DNA from 2 places in the Shewanella sp. 3_MG-2023 genome. Region 2 is predicted to be linked to the other one. Evidence: riboswitches for the same ligand, from Rfam matches in the RefSeq annotation. Region 2 holds a riboswitch; the other holds the start of a gene.
The links. A riboswitch is a leader RNA that binds a small molecule or an ion and turns the genes downstream of it on or off. The one in region 2 is predicted to bind lysine.
Positions count from the first base shown of each region.

Region 1 (11,971 bases), on a different contig from region 2:
CACATGATCTTTAAATTGATCCATGGATACAGTGTTACCTTGAATGTCTACTGCGCTTTGCTGATAAAATGTTTGGCTCATGGTCAACTCCTAAAACGATAATAATACTTTTAAGTTTTATCATAACTGCAAATTGGATTGTGCACAATTTAAAATACGGATTTAATAAACGCATAAGCTGATCTGGGCTTGCCATCAACGAGAGTAGTTAATTTTACCGATTAAGTTATACTCAACCGCGACTTGATATATTGACTTACAGGTATTGCTAACTCTTATTTATTGTAACTTGGTTGTGGTTTAATTGTGTGTTAATCCATCTAGGCGCTCGTGTTAGGCCTTTTTATAAAGACTAATTAATTAGCTCAGTATAATCTTGGCCCATAAGCACTTAGGTTTGAGGTTATAAATGAATAAAAAAATGATGGCTGTTATTGCAGCGAGTGTGTTTTGCGTCAATGTTAATGCTACTGAGTTTTCTTTAGGGCTCAGTGAGCACGTGGTATCTGCTGACATTAAGACCAATATTAACCCTAATGTTAATCTTGAAGCCGGTTATGTGTATTCAGATAAAAAGGGTAACTTGGCGCAGTTTGCCATGCATATGACCCATCAAACAGGTCCGCATTCAATTGAAATTGGCCCTAAGTTATCCAGTGTTTGGTTTGATAATAGTCCTAATGGCAGTGTCATTGCCGTCGGTGGACACTATGGCTTTGCGCTAGGCAATAAAATATCGCTGCATGCTGATGCTTATTATGCGCCGTCAGTATTGTCTTTTTCGGATGTCGATGGTTACACCGAATTAGGTGGAAAAGTGCAGTATGACTTTAACCCTAATATGGCGGTTTTTTTCGGTTATAGAAATATGACCTTCCAGTATGATGGTCGTTCAGATCGTGCTTTTGAAGATGGTTTCTATATTGGTGGCACTTCACGCTTCTAATACTTATTAAGCGGCACCTGTGGAAACACTCTCCACCAAAAAAAGCAAGTTGCGTGGCAACTTGCTTTTTATTATTTGTAATAGCAGCGTATTTGGCAGTGAGTTCATCTCAAAGTGAGTCGTGCTGCACTAATCATTTAGCCAAGAAGCCTATTTAGGTTTCCAGTTCAAAAAAGGTTTTGATGGTATCCATTTGGTTCATAGCGTCTTTATAACCGAGATCAATTAAGGCACTGGTGTAGGATTTTTCAAATAATAAGTATGACGCGATACTTGAGTCTGATTGACGATTAATGCCAATAAATTTCAATAATATTCTGATGGCGAGAGGTAAGTCTTGAAAGTAGCGCGCGGCAATAACACTTAAATCTTCACTGGGCTTAATGACTAAGGTGTCAATTTTACGCAAATTAACCAGCTTAGCATCGGCGGGTGGAATAAGGTCTAAGGTGCTGTTTATCCGCTCTAAGCGTTCTAAATCACTGTTTAAAGTGTCTGAGAAAATGGTATCCAGTAAATGACCTGCAATGGTTGCTGTTTTTGGGTGAGCATCTATATCACTGTGCCTTTGTTTATGAGGGCTATCTAGATTGATCACCATAATTTTTCTGGCTCCTAGATGTATCGGGCTGGATAACGGCGACAATTGGTGTACTGAGCCATCACCAAAATAGGCTTGTTTTAATTTTACCGATGGAAAAACCAATGGGATAGCTGAGGTCGCCATCAAATGATCTGTGGTTAATGTGGTGCGGGTACCTTGTCTTCTTGCCCGTTGCCAGTCGTTAATATGATGGCTAGCTTGATAGAAACTGTAGGAATATGAGTCATTGTAACTTGATGCATCTAAGCTAATGGCCTTTAAAGCGCCACTACCGATGTTGCGTTCAATACGCTGAAAATCGATTAATTGATTCAGTAGTTTTCGTAATGGCTGATTATCAAGCAGGCTGCCCGCTTCGGTATTGACCTTATCACTTTGTAGCCCTTTTAAGGCCATTTTTGATAAGTGTTTTAATACATTCCAAAACGATGAACTGTAGACTTTATGGGTTTCAAAGTGCCGCCAAACCCAATCAAGTTTGCGAACCCCTAAATGGAAACAAGAGGCATGGGTAGCTAATGACGTTGCGTTAATTGCACCTGCTGAGCTACCACTTAGAATATCAAACGGGATATGATGATTACGCGGATAAAGCTGAACTAGCGCTTTTAACACGCCAATCTGATACGCAGCCCGTGCGCCACCGCCACCTAATACCAGTGCAATTGAATCTGACAACTATGCTCTCCTCTGTTTGATAAGCTGATGATATCAGTATGTATAGCAATAACTGGTTATACCAATCAAAATAACATAATCGACAGTAGTTACATGTAAAATATGAAATGAAAACCAAAAAAAACGCACCTTAAAAGGTGCGTTTTTTACGGCATAGTTTTAAAGCGAATGATTAGCCATTAATTGCTGACTTGATAAAGTCGACAATCTGATCAAACGGGATATCTTGTTTTTCACCAGTGCGGCGGTTTTTATATTCAAACACGCCAGCATCGATATTACGATCGCCAATAACAATTACATGAGGCAAGCCAATTAGCTCCATGTCATTGAACATCACGCCTGGGCGCTCTTTACGGTCATCTAATAAGATATCAATGCCTTGGGCACTTAAGTCTGCGTAAAGCTGCTCAGCCATGTCTTTTACGCGATGTGACTTATGCATATTCATCGGTAAAATCCCCACAGTGAACGGCGCCAGTGACTCAGGTAACTTCATACCGCGGTCATCATGGTTTTGCTCGATTGCAGCGGCAACGATACGGCTAACACCAGCGCCATAACAACCCATTTGCATCACTTTTGACTTACCGTTTTCATCAAGTACGGTTGCGCCCATTGCTTCTGAGTAGTTAGTACCAAGTTGGAAGATATGACCGACTTCAATACCACGTGCAAACGCATAAACACCTTTACCATCTGGGCTTGCTTCACCTTCAACCACGTTACGAATATCCATCGCTTGTGCCATTGGTAAATCGCGCTCCCAGTTGATGCCAAAGTAATGCTTACCTTCTTGGTTAGCACCAGCAGCAAAGTCGCTCATTAGCGCGACGTCACGGTCAATGATAATAGGCATTTCAAGGCCTACAGGGCCGATTGAACCTGGGCCTGCGCCTACAGCTGCAACCATTTCAGCATCAGTGGCAAACTCAAGTGGTGAGGCAACGAGCTCATGCTTCTCAGCTTTTAATTCGTTTAACTCATGATCGCCACGAATAACTAATGCTACCAATGGTGCATCTTCAGTTGCGCCCTTAACAATCAGGGTTTTAACTGTTTTAGTTATTTCAAGTTCAAACTGCTCAACTAATTCAGCAATGGTTTTGGCATTTGGCGTATCAACGACAGTCATTTCCTGTGTTGGTGCGGCTAATGTGCCAGTTGGTGCTGCAGTTTCTGCTTTTTCAATGTTTGCGGCATAATCACTTTCAGTTGAATAAGCGATCAAGTCTTCACCACTGTTAGCAAGAACATGGAACTCATGTGAGGTACTACCACCAATTGAACCCGTGTCAGCAATAACAGGACGGAAAGCAAGACCCATACGATTAAAGATGTTGCAGTATGCTTGATGCATGTCTGCATAAGTCTTATCCATGCACTCTTGGGTTAAATGGAAAGAATAGGCATCTTTCATCAAAAATTCACGTGCACGCATCACGCCAAAACGAGGACGGACTTCATCACGGAATTTTGTTTGTACTTGATATAATGTCAGTGGTAATTGCTTATAAGAGCTCACTTCTTTACGGACTAAATCAGTAATCACTTCTTCATGGGTTGGGCCTAAAACGAAGTCGCGGTTATGACGATCTTGGAAGCGGAGCAATTCAGGACCAAATTTTTCCCAACGTCCTGTTTCAACCCAAAGATCGGCCGGCTGTACTAGGGGCATCAAAATTTCAATAGAACCGACTTTGTTCATTTCTTCACGAACAATGGCTTCGACTTTACGTAATACACGTAAACCACTCGGTAACCATGAATAAAGGCCTGATGCATTACGACGGATAAAGCCGGCACGTAACATCAATTGATGGCTGATGACTTCTGCATTTGCAGGTGTTTCTTTTTGTGTTGAAAGCAGGTACTTGCTAACTCGCATTCCCAATGTCCACTTAGTAGCTATTAATGTGCGACATTTTATCACCTGTAACGATGAAGTCACCAGATAATTAAGCGATACCTGACAAAGATAGCCATAGGGCTATGGCAAAATGATATGGGCGATAAATTAAAGCAACTATTTATCGCGTCGGTCGCCAATGATTTTGGCAGGGTTACCGGCAACAATCGCAAATTCGGGAACATCTTTGGTCACAATACTACCCATGCCAACAATGGCTTGGTTGCCAATAGTAACCCCATCAACAATGCCAGCTTGGGCGCCAATCCATACATCACGGCCAATGACAATACCCTTTGATTGACTGGGTTGTTGATAGATATCTTGCTCTGCTGACATGCCATGGTTAAAAGCATAAATCGTGACGTTATTGGCGATACGGGTTTTATCACCAATGGTGATGCCGCAGCGACCGCCATCAAAAGAGCAGCCATGATTAATGGCCACTTCATTGCCTAGGGTTATCGGCCCATGTAAAAACACCTCGGCGGCAATCATGCATTGATTTCCCATAGTTATATTGCGCCCAGGCTCTGCAAACACATTGGCTTCGGGGGCGATAAAACACTGCTGACCAAACTTAATGGTTTCAAGCTGCTCAAATTGTTGCTGAACTTCATCTTGCCAGGGTTTAGCCCAGGTAAATTGTTTGTCTTTTAAGGAAAAATACAACCACGGCATCCAAGATAAACGTTTTTTATGCTGAGTTTGATAATCAGGACTTTTGTTTGTATCAAGGGTGCTGTTCAAATCAGACTTCATATTAGTTTTGACCAACGCTGGTGGGTTTAATTTCAATAACATTAATCTGCTGCTCAGTGACGGTCCAAAAAATATCAATATCATATAAGGCCACTTGATATAATTTTGGATCTGCTTTGGCTTTTTTATAAGCAGGTCGAGGGTCTTGAGCTAACACGTCAGTAATAAGTTGAATTAAATCACTGTTATTGAGCTTAGATGAGTGGGCGTCAATTTGCGCTTTTGCCAAGCTTGAAAATTGTACATCAATTAATTTTGGCGCATCTTGAGCGATGCCACCTGTCGCACTTTCTATTGAGTCAGAAAATGGAATATAAGGTTTTATATCAATAATGGGGGTACCATCTAATAAATCCATGCCGGATATTTCAAGACAAACTTTGCCATTTTTCTGAATAACCTTATGCAATTTAACCACTGACTGGCCAATACCATTAGGTCTGAATGTAGAGCGGGTGGCAAATACGCCTAACTTTTCATTGCCACCTAATCTTGGTGGTCTGACGGTATTTTTCCAACCTTGCTGTAGGTTTTCATGAAAACAAAAAAGCAGCCATAAGTGTGAATATTGTTCAATACCTCTAACCGCATCAAGGTTATTGACTTGAGGGGCTAATTCAATAACACCTTTAATATTTACCAACCCTGGTTGTCTTGGGATACCAAACTTTTGTTTGTAAGGGGTACGACAATACCCGACGGCCTCTATTTGAGAGTTAAAGTTTTGCGCGTTAGGATCTGTTTTCATGTCTAAGAAACCGTCAAGTGTTGTTACTAATAAATTAAGAGGGGGCATAATCAAGCATTGAACCTAATAAATGTTCAATGCTTTGTTAATTTAATACTAAAGAGCCATTAGCCAATGTAAGGTTTTAAGCAAAGCGGGTGTTAATGTCTTTAAAATGCTTCGGATAACAGCATAAATAAAATGACTTAGACACCTAGCCTGATGGTTTAATTTCTTTGACCATTAGCCATTAATAGTCGGTTGCTCTAATACTAAATTATTAACAAGTATCTACTGCTCAGTAGCGGTTTTAATTGCTTGGCCGACACAAATTGCTTGGCTGTAGCAGCTGTCGACCTGTTGTTCTGTTAATAGGCATTTTTTGATCATTAGCCCATTGGCACCTAGCTCGACCGCCTGTTTTCGTGCATCGGTTCTCGCATCTGCAATGCTTGCAGGAACCCCATCAGCAGTTTGTTGGCATGATTCACCTTCAACTAGGCCTAACACCTCAAATGACCCTTTAGGGCGTTGGTTCTCTTTATATAGAACCACATTTCCAGGTTTGAAATAGTCATCAATTGCCTTAGTGTCTAGGTTACTATTAAAAGTGTATTCACTAGCACAACCAGATAATAATATTGCTGAGCTTATAGCTAAAGAAAAAACAGGACGAGAAACGTTCATAGTAAAGCCTAATTCAAAAGAGGTGAATGTAGTATAGTTTACAATGCTTGCTAGCAGGTGGGAATAGAATACAGATAAGAAAAAAGCTTACCAAAGTAAGCTTTTTCTATATGAAGGATGTCAAAACAGCAAGTGTTATTCCATACCAGGAATTAAGAAGTCTTCCATTGTTTTGCCATTATCAACTTGGTTTTTGAACACAGTTGGCATACGGCCTTGACCCGTCCACTGGATTAATTCGCCATCAACTTCAATTTGGTATTTAGCAGGGCGCGGCGCACGTTTTTTTGGTGCAGGCTTAATTGATACTTCACCTAAGTCTTCAATTGATAAACCACTGTTTTCAATTTGCGCTAGAATTTCAGCAATGCGTGCATTTCTTTCTGCATTGGCTTCTTGTTCTGCTTTTTCGTCTTCTTCTCTTTCTGTAATGATTTTTTCAAGCTTTACTGAAAGCTCACGTAAATCTTCTACAGACAACTCTTTAACTGCAGCTTTAAAACGACGACCATGGGTTAGTATTTCTAAAAAGTCACTCATATCAATGTGCATCCTAATGGTTATTAAATAATAAGTTTTCAAGTAATGCTTTAGAGATTAAAGAATACCTATCAAAATCGCTACATTGCTTAATTATTTAGCATTGGAGTGTCAAATTTAATTGACCATTAAGCATGTCAATAAAGCACAATACTTAATAGTAAAAAAATAAGTTTACTTGAATAGTCATTAATAATAGAAACTAAATCTGAATGGATCAAATAAAATCATCAATAAGTAGATAAAAATTAATTAATCTACCTTTTAGGTACCTTATTTAATATAAATTGTGCAGAAGTCAGTTCTTTTAAACGCACATTGAGCCAAAAAAAATATAAACAAGTGTTTGACTTAGGTTGACGTTAACGTTAACAGGCCGTAAAGTTGAGCCATATTACATTGGTTAAAACCAATGTGCCGTCCACATACATTGAAGGTGTAAAAGGAAATCCCATGAAAGTATTGGTGCCTGTAAAGCGCGTAGTCGATGCAAATGTGAAGGTCAGAGTAAACGCTGACAACACAAATGTTGATACTGCTAATTTGAAAATGGCGTTAAACCCATTCTGTGAAATTGCAGTTGAAGAAGCTGTAAGATTGAAAGAAGCAGGAAGTGTTACGGAAATTGTTGTGGTCACTATTGGAGCTAAAAATGCTCAAGAACAATTACGTACCTCGATGGCGCTTGGTGCCGACCGTGCTATTCATGTCCTGACTGATGACGAGTTAGTGCCGTTATCGATTGCTAAAATTTTAAAAGCGGTTCAAGAAAAAGAACAAGCAGAATTAGTGATATTTGGTAAGCAATCTATTGATGGCGACAATAACCAAACCGGTCAAATGCTAGCTGCATTAACGAATATGCCTCAAGCAACGTTTGCATCAGAGCTAACATTAACGGCAGACAGTGCAGAAGTAACCCGTGAGATTGACGGCGGCTTACAAACAATAAAAATGCCATTACCAGCGGTGGTTACGGTTGATTTACGTTTAAATGAACCTCGTTATGCATCATTACCTAATATTATGAAAGCTAAGCGTAAGCCATTAGAGACACTTTCAATTGATGATTTAGGCGTAAGCTTAAAAGCACATCAAACCATTATAAAAGTCACCCCTCCAGCTGAGCGTAAAGCTGGCATCATGGTGAATTCAGTGGCTGAATTAGTTGAAAAGTTAAAAAATGAAGCGAAGGTGATCTAATTATGACTATTTTAGTATTAGCTGAACATGATAACGCAAGCTTAAAATTAGATACCGCTAAAGCAGTAAGCGCAGCGGTTGCCATTGGTGGTGATGTGCATGTGTTAGTTGCTGGTAGTGATTGCGCTGCAGCAGTTACCGCAGCGCAAGCATTAACAGGCGTAAGCAAGGTATTAGTTGCTGATAATGCTGTGTATCAAGCGCAACTAGCAGAAAACCTTTCACAGTTAGTGGTTAACCTTGCAGGTGATTACGAACATATTATTTCTGCGGCTAGCAGTGTCGGTAAAGATACCCTGCCACGAGTCGCGGCGTTATTAGATGTGGCGCAAATTTCTGAAGTGATTGAAGTTGTAAGCACAGATACCTTCGTGCGTCCTGTTTATGCCGGTTCGGCATTAGCGACAGTGCAAAGTTTAGATGCGGTTAAAGTGCTAACAGTACGAACCAGTGCTTTTGATGCCGCAACCAATGACGGCAGTGCAGAAGCGGTTATGGTTGATTTTGTTGCCACAGCAGCGGCAGAATTTGTTTCGCAAACATTAACTGAATCAGAGCGTCCTGAGCTTGGCAGTGCTGGGGTGATTGTTTCCGGCGGCCGCGGTATGGGCAGTGGTGAGAACTTTGCTATTTTAGAAGCGCTTGCTGATAAATTAACTGCTGCTGTTGGTGCTTCGCGCGCAGCTGTTGATGCTGGCTTTGTACCGAATGATTTACAAGTAGGACAAACTGGTAAAATTGTCGCACCTGATCTGTATATTGCTGTAGGTATCTCAGGGGCTATTCAGCATCTTGCTGGTATGAAAGACTCTAAAGTCATTGTGGCAATCAACAAAGATCCTGAAGCGCCGATTTTCCAGGTTGCAGATTATGGTCTGGAAGCTGATTTGTTTGAAGCGATCCCTGAGCTAACTAATTTGCTATAGTCCTTAATTAGAGCCCTAAATAAGAGTCCTAAATAATGCTCTTTATAATAGGATTATGGCTTACGCTAGTTTTTTAGTGAGTTAATATCCACTAATAAAAAACGGCACTAAAAGGCTTTTACCGAGAGGTAAAAGCCTTTTTTAATGTTCCGTAGATAGTTGCTGCCAATTTATACTAATGCGTTGTTATTTGCGGTGCTGTTCTATCAGTGAGCAAAAATTACCACTGCGTTAAATATGAACCCTTGCTAATAAAAGGTTACACTAGTGCTGCGTCAATGTGCGCGGTTTTAGTTGTGATGTTATATATCACAAGATAATCAAGTTTTATCTGGCAATGATGCTACTGCTTATGTTTGTATGATGGGGTGTTGATATACAGAGCCTTTCTGTTGTTAACATAAGTAGAGGTGCATTAAGTATCAGTACGGGTGAGTTGGGTGATGCCAATAACTTATTCGGAAAGGATTTAGTGCCGAAGTAAATGGATTCTATCAAAACCATTTATTGGGGCAGTTACCGAAAGGGACTGCACTGTCATGGTAATTTCTATCCGAAAGGGTAGAAGAATATATATCGACAACGATATTGATATTACTGTGGAGTGCTACTGAAAAGAATTTCGTTTACGTATTCAACGTAAACTTGCCTTATCAGTTATTCTCCATTCGTACTCAACGAAGAAATTATAAGAAATGATGATAACAAGTTACGCCGATTCGGCTCTCTCGCTTTTGCCACCAGTAGTGGCTATTTTGCTCGCAGTATTAACTCGCCGAGTCTTACTTTCATTGGGCTTAGGTATTATCACCGGGGTGTTTTTACTCGGTGATTTTTCAGTTAGCGCTGCAGCCTCAAATTTACTGACTACCGTCACGGGTCTAGTTTGGGATGATGGCGCGCTCAATTCATGGAACCTACAAATTTTAGGTTTCTTGGTGATTTTGGGCATGATCACGGCATTAATCACGGTAAGTGGTTCAGCTCGCGCCTTTGCTGATTGGGCTCATCAACGTATTCGCAATAAACGTGATGCCAAGTTGATGACTATCTTCCTTGGTGTTGTAGTGTTTATTGATGACTACTTTAACAGTATTGTGGTGGGATCTATTGCACGTCCAATCACCGACCGTTACCACATCTCACGGGCTAAATTAGCCTACTTATTGGATTCAACAGCGGCACCAATTTGTGTTATCTCGCCTGTTTCAAGCTGGGGAGCGTACATTATCGCCCTGATCGGCGGGATTTTAACGGCTCATGGCTTTGCTGATACAGGGCATTTAAGTGTGTTCCTGCAAATGATCCCAATGAACTTTTATGCCATTTTTGCATTATTATTATTGGTGTGTGTGGCGTTATTTGGTTTAGATATTGGCCCAATGCGTAAGCATGAACAAAATGCCCAAAAGGGTGAGTTGTTCGACGAATCTAAAGGCTTACCACCAGGAGCCACAGCCGATTTACCAGAAGCGGAAACCGGTAAAATCATTGGCTTATTCTTACCTATATTAGTGTTAGTTGCGGCAACCTTCTATTTCATGGTGGCGTCAGGCGCTGATGCATTATCAGCTAATGATTTACCTTTTAGCATTTTAGGAGCATTTGAAAATACTGAAGTGAGCTCGTCACTATTTTACGGTTCACTGGTGGGGTTAGCGGTCACCTTAGTATTAACTGTGAAGCAAAAAATTGCTCTGCCTATGGTGTTCACTGGCATCAAACTTGGCGCTAAATCAATGCTACCTGCCATTTATATTTTGTTATTTGCTTGGACGATTTCAACGGTTATTGGCAACCTTGAAACCGGTAAATACATGGCCAGTTTAGCCACAGGCAATATTCCATTTGCGATGCTACCTGCAGTATTATTTTTATTAGCAGGCCTAACCGCATTTGCAACCGGCACCAGCTGGGGTACCTTCGGTATCATGTTGCCAATTGCAGCTGATATGGCGATGGGCAGTGATAGCACTATGATGTTACCTATGCTTGCAGCCGTGTTATCTGGTGCAGTATTTGGCGATCATTGTTCACCGATTTCAGATACCACTATCTTGTCGTCAACGGGGGCGAGTTGTCACCATATCGATCACGTAATGACGCAATTACCTTATGCGTTAATCGTGGCGGTCATTAGTATTATTGGCTACGGTGTATTAGGTTTTACCGCGTCAGTGGCCATGGGCTTGGTCACCTGTAGTGTGCTATTTGTATTAAGCGTTATTGGACTGAAGTTGATCACTAAATAGCGTAAGCTAACTCGGTTTGATTTAAGCTTATCGCGAACTTTAGATATAGCTAGCTTGTATGAAAATGCCGCTCAGATGAGCGGCATTTTTTATGTTTTAAAATCAAGGCTGCATAATAAAGTGGTATATATAAGCTAAATATCTAAGTCGAATCACTAGAGTGAACCTCAAAGGTTTAAGCTCACATGTTTTGTTTATGCAGCAGTTATTGTTAGCGAAGAGAAGCAGCGATTAGCACTGTGAGTGAATGACTGTTTCTGCCAATGGTGAGTGCAAGGGTTAGCAATTATAGGGATTAACAGGTACTGCTAATCAGCGTACTCGGATCTAGGTGAAAATTGAGATAAAAAAATGCCGCTCAAATGAGCGGCATTTTTAGGATTTAAGTTTAAGTGCTAAATAAAATTAGCTTTAACCAAACTTAAATGATGTTAAGCCACAAGGTTCTAATAGCGTTAGTTTAAACCACGACGCTCAAGTAATGCATCAGTCGTCGGTTCTTGACCTCTGAAGGCTTTATACGCATCCATTGGTGGTACTGAGTTACCCACTTCACGAATGGTTTTGCGATACTTCATCCCAATTTCACGGTTTAGACCGCCTTGAGTTTGTACGTAAGCAAAGGCATCAGCTGCAAGGATTTCACTCCACATGTAAGCGTAATAACTTGCAGAGTAGCCGCCCGGGAAAGCGTGAGCAAAATAGCTTGAGCGGTAACGAGGTGGTACCGCTTTAAT
Region 1 is NZ_JAUOSH010000037.1:1,255-13,225, forward strand. Features, by position in the region: gene Q4591_RS17305 (glutathione peroxidase) at 1-81, opposite strand, end outside; gene Q4591_RS17310 (YfaZ family outer membrane protein) at 410-946, shown strand; gene Q4591_RS17315 (patatin-like phospholipase family protein) at 1,101-2,228, opposite strand; gene Q4591_RS17320 (proline--tRNA ligase) at 2,401-4,116, opposite strand; gene Q4591_RS17325 (DapH/DapD/GlmU-related protein) at 4,255-4,899, opposite strand; gene tsaA (tRNA (N6-threonylcarbamoyladenosine(37)-N6)-methyltransferase TrmO) at 4,901-5,647, opposite strand; gene rcsF (Rcs stress response system protein RcsF) at 5,918-6,313, opposite strand; gene Q4591_RS17340 (H-NS family nucleoid-associated regulatory protein) at 6,449-6,853, opposite strand; gene Q4591_RS17345 (electron transfer flavoprotein subunit beta/FixA family protein) at 7,307-8,056, shown strand; gene Q4591_RS17350 (electron transfer flavoprotein subunit alpha/FixB family protein) at 8,059-8,982, shown strand; lysine riboswitch at 9,380-9,600, shown strand; gene Q4591_RS17355 (Na+/H+ antiporter NhaC family protein) at 9,678-11,234, shown strand; gene Q4591_RS17360 (M3 family metallopeptidase) at 11,690-11,971, opposite strand, start outside.
Region 1: it holds a riboswitch for lysine, as region 2 does, so the genes downstream of both, Q4591_RS17355 (Na+/H+ antiporter NhaC family protein) here and lysC (lysine-sensitive aspartokinase 3) in region 2, are expected to answer to the same signal.

Region 2 (11,971 bases):
ATCGCCTGTATCGCAGGCGCAGCCGCTGGGGTATTCATTAGCTACAGCCTTGGACTGGCATTACTGGGCTTCTTATTATTAATTGGCAGTCTTGAGATTGTATTTGAATGGAAAAGCCGTCATCAAAGTCATTTATTGCCCCTTGACCGTTATGGGCAAATCTTCTCGACCTTGTGGTACTTCATTACGGTTGGCTTACTGATTGCTATTATTTGGTATTTTGCTGCATCTGGCGATGAAATGCTGTCGATGCCATTAGAAATATTAAGAAGCTAGTCAAATAAATAGCAGTGCTTAACATCAACTAAGCTAGCAAGAACTAAGCCTGAGAGAACTAAGTCCGTAAAAACTAAGCCCGTAAGAACTAGCTACGGGCTTAACTTGCTGAAAAAAAATTAACTTATCTATTTAGCTTATGGAATTTCAAATACCTTAGTCATGACTTTATACAGCTCAGTGCCTTGATGGACTGAAGCTGAAGCAAAATGCAGCACTGGCACGCAATCTATCGGCAAACTCACCGAAGTGACGGCATTATCATTGCCGTACTGATCTAACCTTAATAAGGTCACTAAAGGCTCGCCAGCAGCTAACGGCTCACCAACCGCTGCGCAGTATTCCACTAAACCCGCTTTAGGGGCATGAAACTTTTTATAATCCTTTAAGTAACAGCCCCAGCGTTTCATGCTGGCAGGAGCAACATGCTCTTTGATCACTCCCCGATGGCTCAAATAGGCCAAAATACCTAGGGCATCATTTTTAGCATCTGCCATATCAATACGTTCTTGGCTTGCTAGCTCTAAGGTAAAAGCCGCCACAGGCACATCGAATATGCGCCCTTTTAACGCTGCATATTCAGTTAATTGCCACCATGGACAAAAAACCGCTTCATCCATGGCGCCGCCAAATTCATTGGGGATAATTAACGATAAGGGGATCGAGAAAAACGCGGCTGCGGCTGCATCATACTCAGGGCAATAAAGGTGCTTTGCAGATTTAGGCCCGGTATGTAAATCAAGCACGATATCAGCGCCATGGGCCATATGTTGTAATGTCACCGCTAAGCGATGCCCGGTACTAATACCCCAAGGGTTGGCTAAACGTTGCTGGCAATTATTGACTAAGGTTTGCCTAAAAGCACTAAACAAGTCCTTGTCGGCAAAGTGTTGATGCTCAGTGAACCAGCTCGCAATATCAAGTGACTGATCATAATACTCTCGGTTCCAATTCACCCCAGTGATAGGATCAAATCGCCCTAAGGTAAACTCGCCACTTTTTTGATTAATGCCTAAAGGGTTGGCTAATGGCACGCAGTGAATATCGCCTAATACAGTGTAGTCTTGCAGTAAAGTCATCAGCTGATGTATCACCGCATTACCCTGCACTTCAGCCCCATGAACATTGGCCTGAATATAAACACTGGGCGCGGCGTCATCTGAGCCTTTAAAGCTAAACAGTGGCGCCGTTAACGCTTGGCCTGTGGCAAGCTCTCCCACTTCAACCCGAGACATGGTGGCTGAATAATCGTTAGCCTGTTCTGTAATTGAATTCACTGATGTCATACCTGCCACGTTAGCAATTATTCAAATAAGTTTTGGTGCAGAGAGTTAACCACATCTGCGGCTTCAGATTCAGCGACGAGAACACATAAGTTATGTGGGCTAGCCCCTTGGCAAATCATGCGCACATTATGCTGTTCAAGTACCCCAAAAACTCGGCTGCAAATACCTGCTGTTGACGCTATTTGATTACCAATAATCGCCACTAAAGCTAATTTATCTTCCACTCTTACACGGCAATTTTGTGATAGTTCTTGCAGTAATGACTCGCTTAATAACCCCTGCCCGCTGGAGTCAGAACCGGTTTTATCAAGCGTTAGTGACACATTAACTTCTGAGGTGGTAATCAAATCAACTGAAATTTTATGCTTAGCAAGCGTGGCAAAGGTGTGCGCTAAAAAGCCCTGAGCATGGAGCATTTGTAAGCTATGCAGGTTTAATAAAGTTTGATCGCGTCTTAGAGCCACAGCTCGATAAACCGGGGCATCTTCTACTTGATGACGGATCCAAGTTCCACCTTGTTCAGGTGCTTTACTGGAACCAACAAACACCTGAATTTGTTGACGCACGGCCGGTAAAATCGTCGCAGGGTGTAATACTTTAGCGCCAAAGGTAGCCATCTCAGCCGCTTCATTAAAGCTAATTTCAGCGATAGGTCTCGCATTAGGCGCTAAACGTGGGTCAGTGGTATAAATTCCGGCCACATCAGTCCAAATCTCTACCGCATCTGCTTTTAAGGCTTCAGCTAATAACGCAGCTGAATAATCACTGCCGCCACGGCCTAAGGTGGTGGTGTTGCCTGCTTCATCAGCGCCAATAAAACCTTGAGTCACGATCACTTGCTGAGCCAATAACGGCTGTAAATGCTCCGCGCCTAGGAGCGCAATTTGCTCAATTTGCGGCTCAGCTTTACCAAAATGGCTATCGGTTCTTAATACTTGGCGCACATCAAATGAACTTGATGGCGTGCCTTTTTGGCGAATAACCGCAGAGAACAATAATGATGAACATTGCTCACCCATGGATAACAGCTCATCAATGATGGCTTTGCTTCTATCGAGCACTAACTTATCACTAAGCACTGCCATTCTGCTTAATAGCTTATCAATCGTAGCAGCTACATCTTGTGGACGCGCCAGCTTATCAACAATGTCATATTGAATTTTAGCAATTTGAGTGACTAAACTTAAGCGGCGTTGGTCGTTCACATTGGCTTGAGTTAACTCAACCAGTAAATTAGTGACACCGCTAGAAGCACTAACAACAACGACGCGGGTATTGGCATTGGCTAAAATAATGTCCGCACAGCGGTTCATGGCGTCAAAATCAGCAACTGAGGTGCCACCGAACTTAGCAACAACTAAACTCATGCTGATACCTCCACGACATTCGCAGACGAACTTTTACTAGACAAAGTTTTAGTAGACAAAGTTTTAGCAGACAAACTTTGACTAAACATACTTTCAGTAGACATGGACTGAGTAGACATAAACTGCGTACACAGTATTGGAACAACTTGAAATTTAATACGTAAAAACATGATTACACTCCGAACTTACTTCGTTCGAAGAGCCTGGTGCAGTGATAACGCACCCTTAAAGAAGGGAAACAGCAATCTTTCACCAGAAGCTCTCCACCAAAAAATAGGTGACAATCGCTAGGATTCAACCTAAACGACCGATACCGAATGCCAACCAAACATACCAGTACCTCGGCGCTAATCTCCCTCATAAGCTGTCATAGGAATTGGTTTTCCTCGAACTTACTACCTAGCTAACGCTCCTCTTCTGTTTCTTCCCACAGGAAGAGCATGAAAATACCAATAAATAACAACTCAAGTCAATTGGGATATGCCATAAAATCGTCAAATAACACAATACGTAAATAGAGACACTGAGCTCAAAATAGTATCATGTAAGCTGTTATTTATAATTTGAAACAAAAAAGTGATATAAAACAATAGTGATTAAAAAATAAAAAGTAATAACCTCAATGTAAATTCGAGGTTATTGAGTTAAAACCTTCAACTAAACTGCACAATTAAGCTTCAATATTAACAATCAAGTTTCAACAGTATATAAATAGCCATTGCCCTAATAAAAATATAAAAATAACAATAAAAAAAGGCACTTAACTAAGTACCTATAGAAGGAGTTACTGATATTAAACATCCTCGATAACTGATACAAATGTCACTTAATCGCCGATCATGTTATTCATCGTGCAAATCAGGTAATTCATTAACTAAAACCGTTCGTGGGCCAAACTCGCCAATTAACACTTCCTTGTCAGGTGCTTCACCACAGGCAAGTAATGACAACACCCCATTATCAACATAGTAAATAGCGAGCTGTTTAAACTCTCGGCCTAACGCTAACGCTTGGTCTTTTTCTATAAAGACTGCCCAACTTTTTTCCATATGAGATAAGTCTGGCGCCGCGCCAATTAAGCAACGATAGGGGCTATTAAATTGCTGAATTTTCCGTTGAAGTCGCCTATCTAACAAACGGTTTTGACACGGATTCAATTGGCTGCCTAAGGGATTATGGGCGGTGACAATGGCGAAGGGGACAGCGTAAGAAAGGCGCTGAGTAAGTAGAAATTGGGTCCCTTGATACTTAAACCAAAGGTTATCTATTGAATTATTCATCATTTATTTTTCTCAATTAAGACCAATTCAGTGTAGCAAACCAAGACTTGGACCAACACCCTGTGTGATGTAAGTCACAAGAACAATAATTATATTTGACTTAAAAATCATAAACTTACCACAAAAAGCATTTTTGTAACAAATCTTCCCCGTAAATTTGTTAACATTTCATTTGTTAACAAATGCCTAAAACGAGTACAATATCTCACACTAGCTAGATTTTGCTACATAACGCTAAGTTGTGACACAAGCGACTACATTTACTGAAATTAAATCTTGGTAAAGTGTTCAAGCTTTTAAAATGTGTTCTACATTTTAAAAGACTGAATATAAATGTAGGACAAAATTAGGTTGCGAAGGAACTTTAATCAGCAATTTAATCTCTTAGTTTATATGAATCATCGGTTTTACAGATATTTTGACAGGTTGTGAGCTTACTCAAGCTCAGCATACGATCTGAATATTGATTTTTTATGATCAAAATTTACGTCACGTATAACTCTTTTATAGAAGTGCGATAAATATTAGTGCCTTAAACTGGTTTATATAATGTAGTTAGTCATGAAGCGTGTTTTGTTCAGGGCAGACATAGATAAACACCTATCGTGAATTTATAAATTATCGGCGTTTTCTTAGCTATATAACGCCACAGCCCTAGTGCAACATGACTAGAATCGAATTGTTTTTAATTTAGGTAAATGACATGCAAAACCCACACATTCTTATTGTTGAAGATGAAGCTGTAACCCGTAATACTCTACGTAGTATTTTTGAAGCCGAAGGGTATGTAGTAACTGAAGCAAACGATGGCGCAGAAATGCATAAAGCCATGCAGGATAATAAGATTAATCTTGTTGTTATGGATATCAACCTTCCTGGTAAAAACGGTTTATTATTAGCCCGTGAACTTCGTGAAATTAATAACATTGGCCTTATTTTCCTTACTGGCCGTGATAACGAAGTTGATAAGATCCTTGGTTTAGAAATTGGCGCTGATGACTACATCACTAAGCCATTTAACCCACGTGAATTAACTATCCGTGCTCGTAACCTATTAACTCGTGTAAACAGCGCTGGCGCTGAAACCGAAGAAAAAGGTTCAGTTGAGTTTTACCGTTTCAACGGTTGGAGCTTAGAAATCAACAGCCGTTCTTTAGTTAGCCCACAAGGTGAGTCTTACAAATTACCTCGCAGTGAATTCCGTGCGATGCTTCACTTTGTAGAAAACCCAGGCAAAATCTTAACTCGTGCAGACTTGTTAATGAAAATGACTGGCCGTGAGCTTAAGCCACATGACCGTACTGTTGACGTGACTATCCGTCGTATCCGTAAGCACTTCGAAAGTTTACCAGACACGCCAGAAATCATCGCAACTATCCACGGTGAAGGTTACCGTTTTTGTGGTAACTTAGAAGATTAATTTCGTCTGCAATTAATGTGCTTATTTGATTAAGCTCATTGGGTAGCAAATGAAAATAAAAGCCAAGTCAGTGACTTGGCTTTTTTATGGGCTATTAAAAATGAACTATCCCTCATGGACGATAACAAGTGATCTATAACTAATGGGCTATTATTGCCAACCCATTACCTATTACCCATTTGCTATAAACAGCGCTACTTAAGCTCGCGTTCTAAAAAGGCAGCTAAGGATTTATACAAATGATTCCTCACCTTTTCACCGCGCATAGAATGCTTTGAGCCAGGGTAGTCTATCATTTGAAATAACTTGCCTTCATCTTGCAGCGCTTTATATACGCGGGTGCTATTTTCAAACAACACATTATCGTCAGCCATACCGTGATACATCAGCAAACCAGACTGATAATTTTCCACATAAGGGGTAATGCTGCTGGCATCGTAACCTTGTTTATTCTTAGCAGGGTGACCCATATAGCGCTCGGTATAATGGGTGTCATACAAACGCCAATCGGTCACGGGCGCACCTGAAATTGCCGCTTTGAAATAATCAGGGGCTTTAAACTGGCTCATTAACGCCATATAGCCGCCATAACTATGACCATAAATAGCGATATTATCGCCATCAATAAATGGCAGACTTCTTAAGTAATCTACGCCCACTTTTTGATCGTTAACTTCTGCATTACCCATATTCTGGTAAATAACGTATTCAAACTTAGTACCACGATGGGCTGAGCCGCGGTTGTCTAATTGAAATACAGCAAAGCCTTGTTGTAATAGATATTGGGTAAAGTAATCCGCTTCACTCCAGCTATTAACCACTAATTGCGCATGTGGCCCACCGTATACTCGAACAACTACTGGGTATTTTTTGCTGGCATCAAAATCAGTGGGTTTAAATAATCGGTACTGCAGATTTTGGCCATCTTCAGCCTTTAATTGGCCAAAATCTGGTATTTGCCATAAACCCGCAACGTCATACAAAGGATGGGTTTGGTTAATTTCATTTTGTTCTACCCACATTAAATGCTCGCCAGTGTCATTGTGCAAACTCACCTGTGGCGGCTGAATTAAACTATTGAAGTAATCTAAATAAATTGGTTTTTTATCAGCAAAGACTGCTGAGTGCATCCCGGCTTTAGTTGATAGTTTTTCAATCTTGTCACTGGTTAATGACACTCTATATAAATGGCGTTCAACAACTGTGTCTTTTCGGCCTGAAAAATACACCCAGCCCGCCTGCTCATCCACAAACTCAAGATCATCAACCGCCCACAGCCCTGTGGTTAATTGCTTTATTTGTTTACCCGACAGGTCAAATAAATAAAGGTGCTTAAAACCATCACGCTCTGAGGCCCAAATAAACGCTTGTTGTTGCTTTAAGAAATGTAAGTCATCGTTAAGGTTTACCCATGCTTGGCTGCGCTCTTTGACAACCGTGTTAGCTTTAACGTCTGAACCAGGTTTTGAACCAAGGTTAATGATGCGTAAGTCCAATGCCTGCTGATCGCGGCTTTGCCATTGAAATGATAACTGCTTGCTATCTGGCAGCCATTTTACTCGCGGTAAATACATATCCTTCTCTTTACCTAAATCAATCCACTGCACTGCTTTACTCGCCAGCTCAATCACGCCAAGTTCAATCTCAACATTGGCTTTACCCGCATAAGGATAACGCTGCTCAGTCAGTTTTATACCGTCAGCATAAATCTCATTACGGGTGACTAATTCAACACCTGACTCATCAATACGAGTAAAGGCGATAGCTGATTCATCTGGCGACCACCAGTAACCTGTCATTCGGCCCATTTCTTCTTGGGCGACAAACTCTGCCATGCCGTTTTTAATCGGCCCTTTACCATCAAACGTCAGCTGAGTTAGCTTTTCTGTTGCCAGCTCCAGTACAAAAATATTTTGCTCGCGCACAAATGACACATAACGGCCTTTAGGGGACAAACGCGCATCAGTGACAAAGCCTTCACCGGTATTTAATGCCTGCGCCTTTTGATCCGCCAAGGTATAAAAATACAGCTTGCCTGCAGCTGGAATTAATAACGCTTGGCCATCATCAGCCCAAAAGTACTCCATGATCCCTTGACCATAAATACGTTGACGTTCGCGGCGGGCTTTTTCTTCATCAGATAATTCGCCCCCAGCCAGCTTATCGGCATTAAGCAACATACTGCGCTTTGCAGTGCTGATATCCATTTGCCATAAGTCATAAAAATGCTGGTTATCTTCACGGCTAGCAAGATACGTCACTCGGCTACCATCGGGAGACAGTTTTAATCCCCGAGGGCTAGCGCCGGCCAAGGCTGGTGATGCATGAATTCTTTCTATGGTCAGTGGAGTGGTATTGCCGGATATTTTCATGGTAGAGGCCATTGCATGATCTGAAATAAGAGCGCCAGTAAACACTAGCGGAATTGCCGACAGCATCAACGCCGCGGTCGATTTCCATTTTTTAGTCATTATCAATCCTTGGGAAGCCATAAATTTATATTTATCGTTATTATTATTTTCGCTGCCAATATTAATTTAACCAAAAATCAACTGAAAGCATTATTTACCAGCGAGTTTATAACAAATCTACTGCAAGTCATATATTGCTCATCTTTTTCACGCTGTAATATGGACAAATCTGAGGTATTATCCTTGATAATAAAATAAAACATTAACCACTGGTTACCGACCTTAACCTCTACTGTCTTAGGAACAAGCATGCAAACTTTGACACAAACCCTGACCAACCAAGCAGTATCAGCTTCGCTTTCACAATTAGTACTTAGCCTTGCCGATTGCTCAAAAGCAATTAGTAAAGCAGTGCAACATGGTGCATTAGCTGGTGTTTTGGGCGCTACTGAACAAGAAAATGTTCAAGGCGAAACCCAAAAGAAACTCGACGTGATTACCAATGACATGCTCAAAGATGCACTTAAAGCTGAAGGCAATGTTCGCGGTCTTGCATCTGAAGAAGAAGATTATGTTGTTGAAGTCAATCAAGACGGCGAATACTTAGTTTGTTTTGATCCTCTAGACGGTTCATCAAATATCGATATCAACTCACTGGTAGGGACGATTTTCTCAGTGCTACCTGCTGGCGAAGGCGAGTTTAACGAGCAAAGCTTTTTACAAAGTGGCCGCAAACAAGTTGCCGCAGGTTATGTGCTTTACGGCCCATCAACCATGATGGCGCTCACCACAGGTCAAGGTACTCAACTTTATACCTTAGATCCTGACACTAACGAGTTCCTGCTCACCACAGCAGAAGTGAGTATCAGTAAAGATACCGCTGAATTTGCGATCAATATGTCCAATCAGCGCTTTTGGGAAGCAGCAATGCAAACTTACATTGCTGACTTAGTATTAGGCACTATTGGGCCCCGTGAAAAGTCATTCAATATGCGCTGGATTGCTGCAATGGTGGGTGATGTTCACCGCGTATTATGTCGTGGCGGTATCTTTGCTTACCCAACCGATAATAAGAACCCTGAAAAGCCGTACAAGCTGCGTTTAATGTATGAAGCCAACCCTATGGCTTTATTGGTTGAACAAGCCGGTGGTAAAGCATCTACAGGCTATGGTGATATCCTAGATATCGAACCAACAGCTATCCATCAACGTGTTGCTGTTATTCTTGGTAGCGCCAACGAAGTGGATACTTGCTTAAGCTACCATGATGTTGATTACAGCCAAGAGCCGACAATTGATTAATTGCGCTTTTAGCTACTATTAAAAAACCGCCTGCTGGCGGTTTTTTTGATCTTGCTAGCTATTAGTGATTAGTAATGATTGAGCTAATAGATAACTAAGTTTTAAAAACAACATGGCCTGCAATTGCAGGCTATGTAATGTTAGCGCTTTAGCTACGATTAAATAGCGAGCTTATGCCTCAGCATTAAGCTGATGTGGTTTTTCCGTTTGATCCACTATAGTTAATACCGCAGTATCACCCACTACGTTACAAGATGTCAGTACCATATCAATAATACGATCAAGTGCTGCCACAATGGCAAAGGCTTCGACTGGTAAACCTAATTGGTAGATAAGCACACCAATCATCACCATGCCGCCGCCGGGTACGCCACCAGCGCCCACTGACAATAAAAACACACTAAATAACAATGCTGGAATTTGCTCTGCTGTAATTGGCATACCAAAAGCATTGGCCACAAAGAAAATCGCGATAGTAATGTAAATTGACACTCCGCCCATGTTCATCGTTGCCCCGAGTGGCACCCCGAATCCAGCGACAGCGCGGCTAACAGCTAACTTATCGGTTAAGGTACGCATGGTCACAGGGATGGTCGCATTTGAACTGGCGGTAGAAAGCGAGAATAAAATCTGCTCTTTGGTTTTTTCACGAAAGCTCGAGGCTGATACCGGGGTGAAAATCGACACTGCTGTAGGGTAAACCACAAAAATCCATAACAACAGCAATGCTAAGATGATAACCAGGTATTCAACCACGCTGACAAAAATAGCCGGCTCAAGGGTTGCCGCTAATTTAAACATCAAGGCAAACACACCAATTGGCGCAAGGCTCATTACCACAGTGATTAAGCGCATCATGATTTTATTGGCTGTTTGAAAACCTTGCACTGCGCCGCTAACGCTCTCACCCATTGATTTAATCACGCCGCCTAACAGCAAGGCCATGAAAATAACTTGCAGCATATTACCTGAAGTAAATGCGGCAAATGGGTTATTAGGCACTATGCTAACAATCAGCTGCATTAAGTTAGGTAACTCAGTTGCAGTAATGCTCACGCCGCCATCGCTAGACATATCAACGCCTTTACCTGGCTCCAGTAACATGGCGACTAAAAATGCCGCTGTGATAGCCACCAAGGTATTAATAATATAAAAGCTAAAGGTTTTACCGCCCAAACGGCCAAAGCTCTTTAAATCTTGCAGTTCACACACGCCGCAAACAATACTGACAAATACCAGTGGCACCACTAGCATCATGATCATATTAACGAACATGGTACCAATACCGCTGGCAGCATTGACTAAGGTGCCTGAGAAGAAGCTGACATCATTGAGGGCAAATTGGACAATACTGCCCAATATTAGTCCAAAGAATAATCCGATAAAAATGCGGCTTGATAATGATTTGGTCATATCGCGAACGTTCCTAATAAAAGTCAAATTAACGCTGATTTCGCTGTTGTAACGACTTACACAGGCTCAATACTGAGGTTAATTCGACTGAAAATTTGTTTTAATTATTTTTAACGACAAGGATACTGGGACAAGAAGCAATTTAATTCAATGCTATCGATCAATTAGTTTGAGCGGCCACTGAGCAGCAGCATTTACAACTACCACCAAACTGTTGAATTAAAACAACTTAAACTAAAACAGTTGAATTATAAATATTTTTAGCAGGATTCAAGACTAAAAAACACAACACTAACAGTATTATACACTACCGTAAGAGTACTAATGAGTTGAGAACACTACAACTCTGACGACAATTTAAGCTAATAACTAGCGTTTTATAAAAGCGCAACATTTGCTTCTATTTATCCCATGCTGGCAGCATTAACCAGTGCCCAACAAAGATAACATTAATGCAAACAAGACGCTTAATTACCACAACATTACAGCTTATTCTATTATCGGTTAATGCAGCTTTGAAGCTCGGGCTGTAGCGCTAATGAAATGACATAAAAAAGCTGCTTGGTTGGCACCAAACAGCTTTTTTGTAAATCAGTTCTGGGATGATTCACTTATCAAGTTTAAGCCAGCCATAACTCCACATCATGGATCATAAAGTTACCGTTATAAACAGGATCAGGATGGCCTATGGGCTCAAGTTCAAAATAGGCTTTGTGCTCATCGGGCAAACCTTCGTAGCCGCCAATCACTTGATAAAGCCAATTCTCAGATGCCCAGTGCAACTTATGCTCTTCTAAGTATTCCAGTGCTGATTGACGAACTCCTGAATCAATCACGGCGCAGAAGTATTCATCTACCGCTAGCTTTAGTGGATTATCAGGAATATCAAAATCCTCCACCGCAGTCATGGTCATGGACACATCGTGCTCACGCACTTTTGCCGGCAATAAGTCGCGGCTAATGGTTTTAATTCTCGCCACCGTATCGAGCAAGATAAGCTCATGGCTGGCGTTATTAACGTCGACACTGGCAGGCTTAATGATGGCTTCAGCGCAGTTAAACAATTTCGGCACAAACTTATGCGCCACATGATCATCAGGTTGATAATCAGGATGCAAATCTGTGTGCAGTAAAAAGCCTTTTAATAATCGAGTACGCCCCTGAATTTGACGAAAACGCCCCAGTAGCTCTAGCAAGCGCCCTTGCACTGCACTAA
Region 2 is NZ_JAUOSH010000005.1:88,989-100,959, forward strand. Features, by position in the region: gene Q4591_RS04325 (site-2 protease family protein) at 1-276, shown strand, start outside; gene Q4591_RS04330 (succinylglutamate desuccinylase/aspartoacylase family protein) at 414-1,562, opposite strand; gene lysC (lysine-sensitive aspartokinase 3) at 1,580-2,929, opposite strand; lysine riboswitch at 3,178-3,354, opposite strand; gene Q4591_RS04340 (DUF3293 domain-containing protein) at 3,772-4,209, opposite strand; gene arcA (two-component system response regulator ArcA) at 4,913-5,629, shown strand; gene Q4591_RS04350 (S9 family peptidase) at 5,824-8,100, opposite strand; gene Q4591_RS04355 (class 1 fructose-bisphosphatase) at 8,350-9,342, shown strand; gene Q4591_RS04360 (dicarboxylate/amino acid:cation symporter) at 9,514-10,755, opposite strand; gene Q4591_RS04365 (phosphoenolpyruvate carboxylase) at 11,376-11,971, opposite strand, start outside.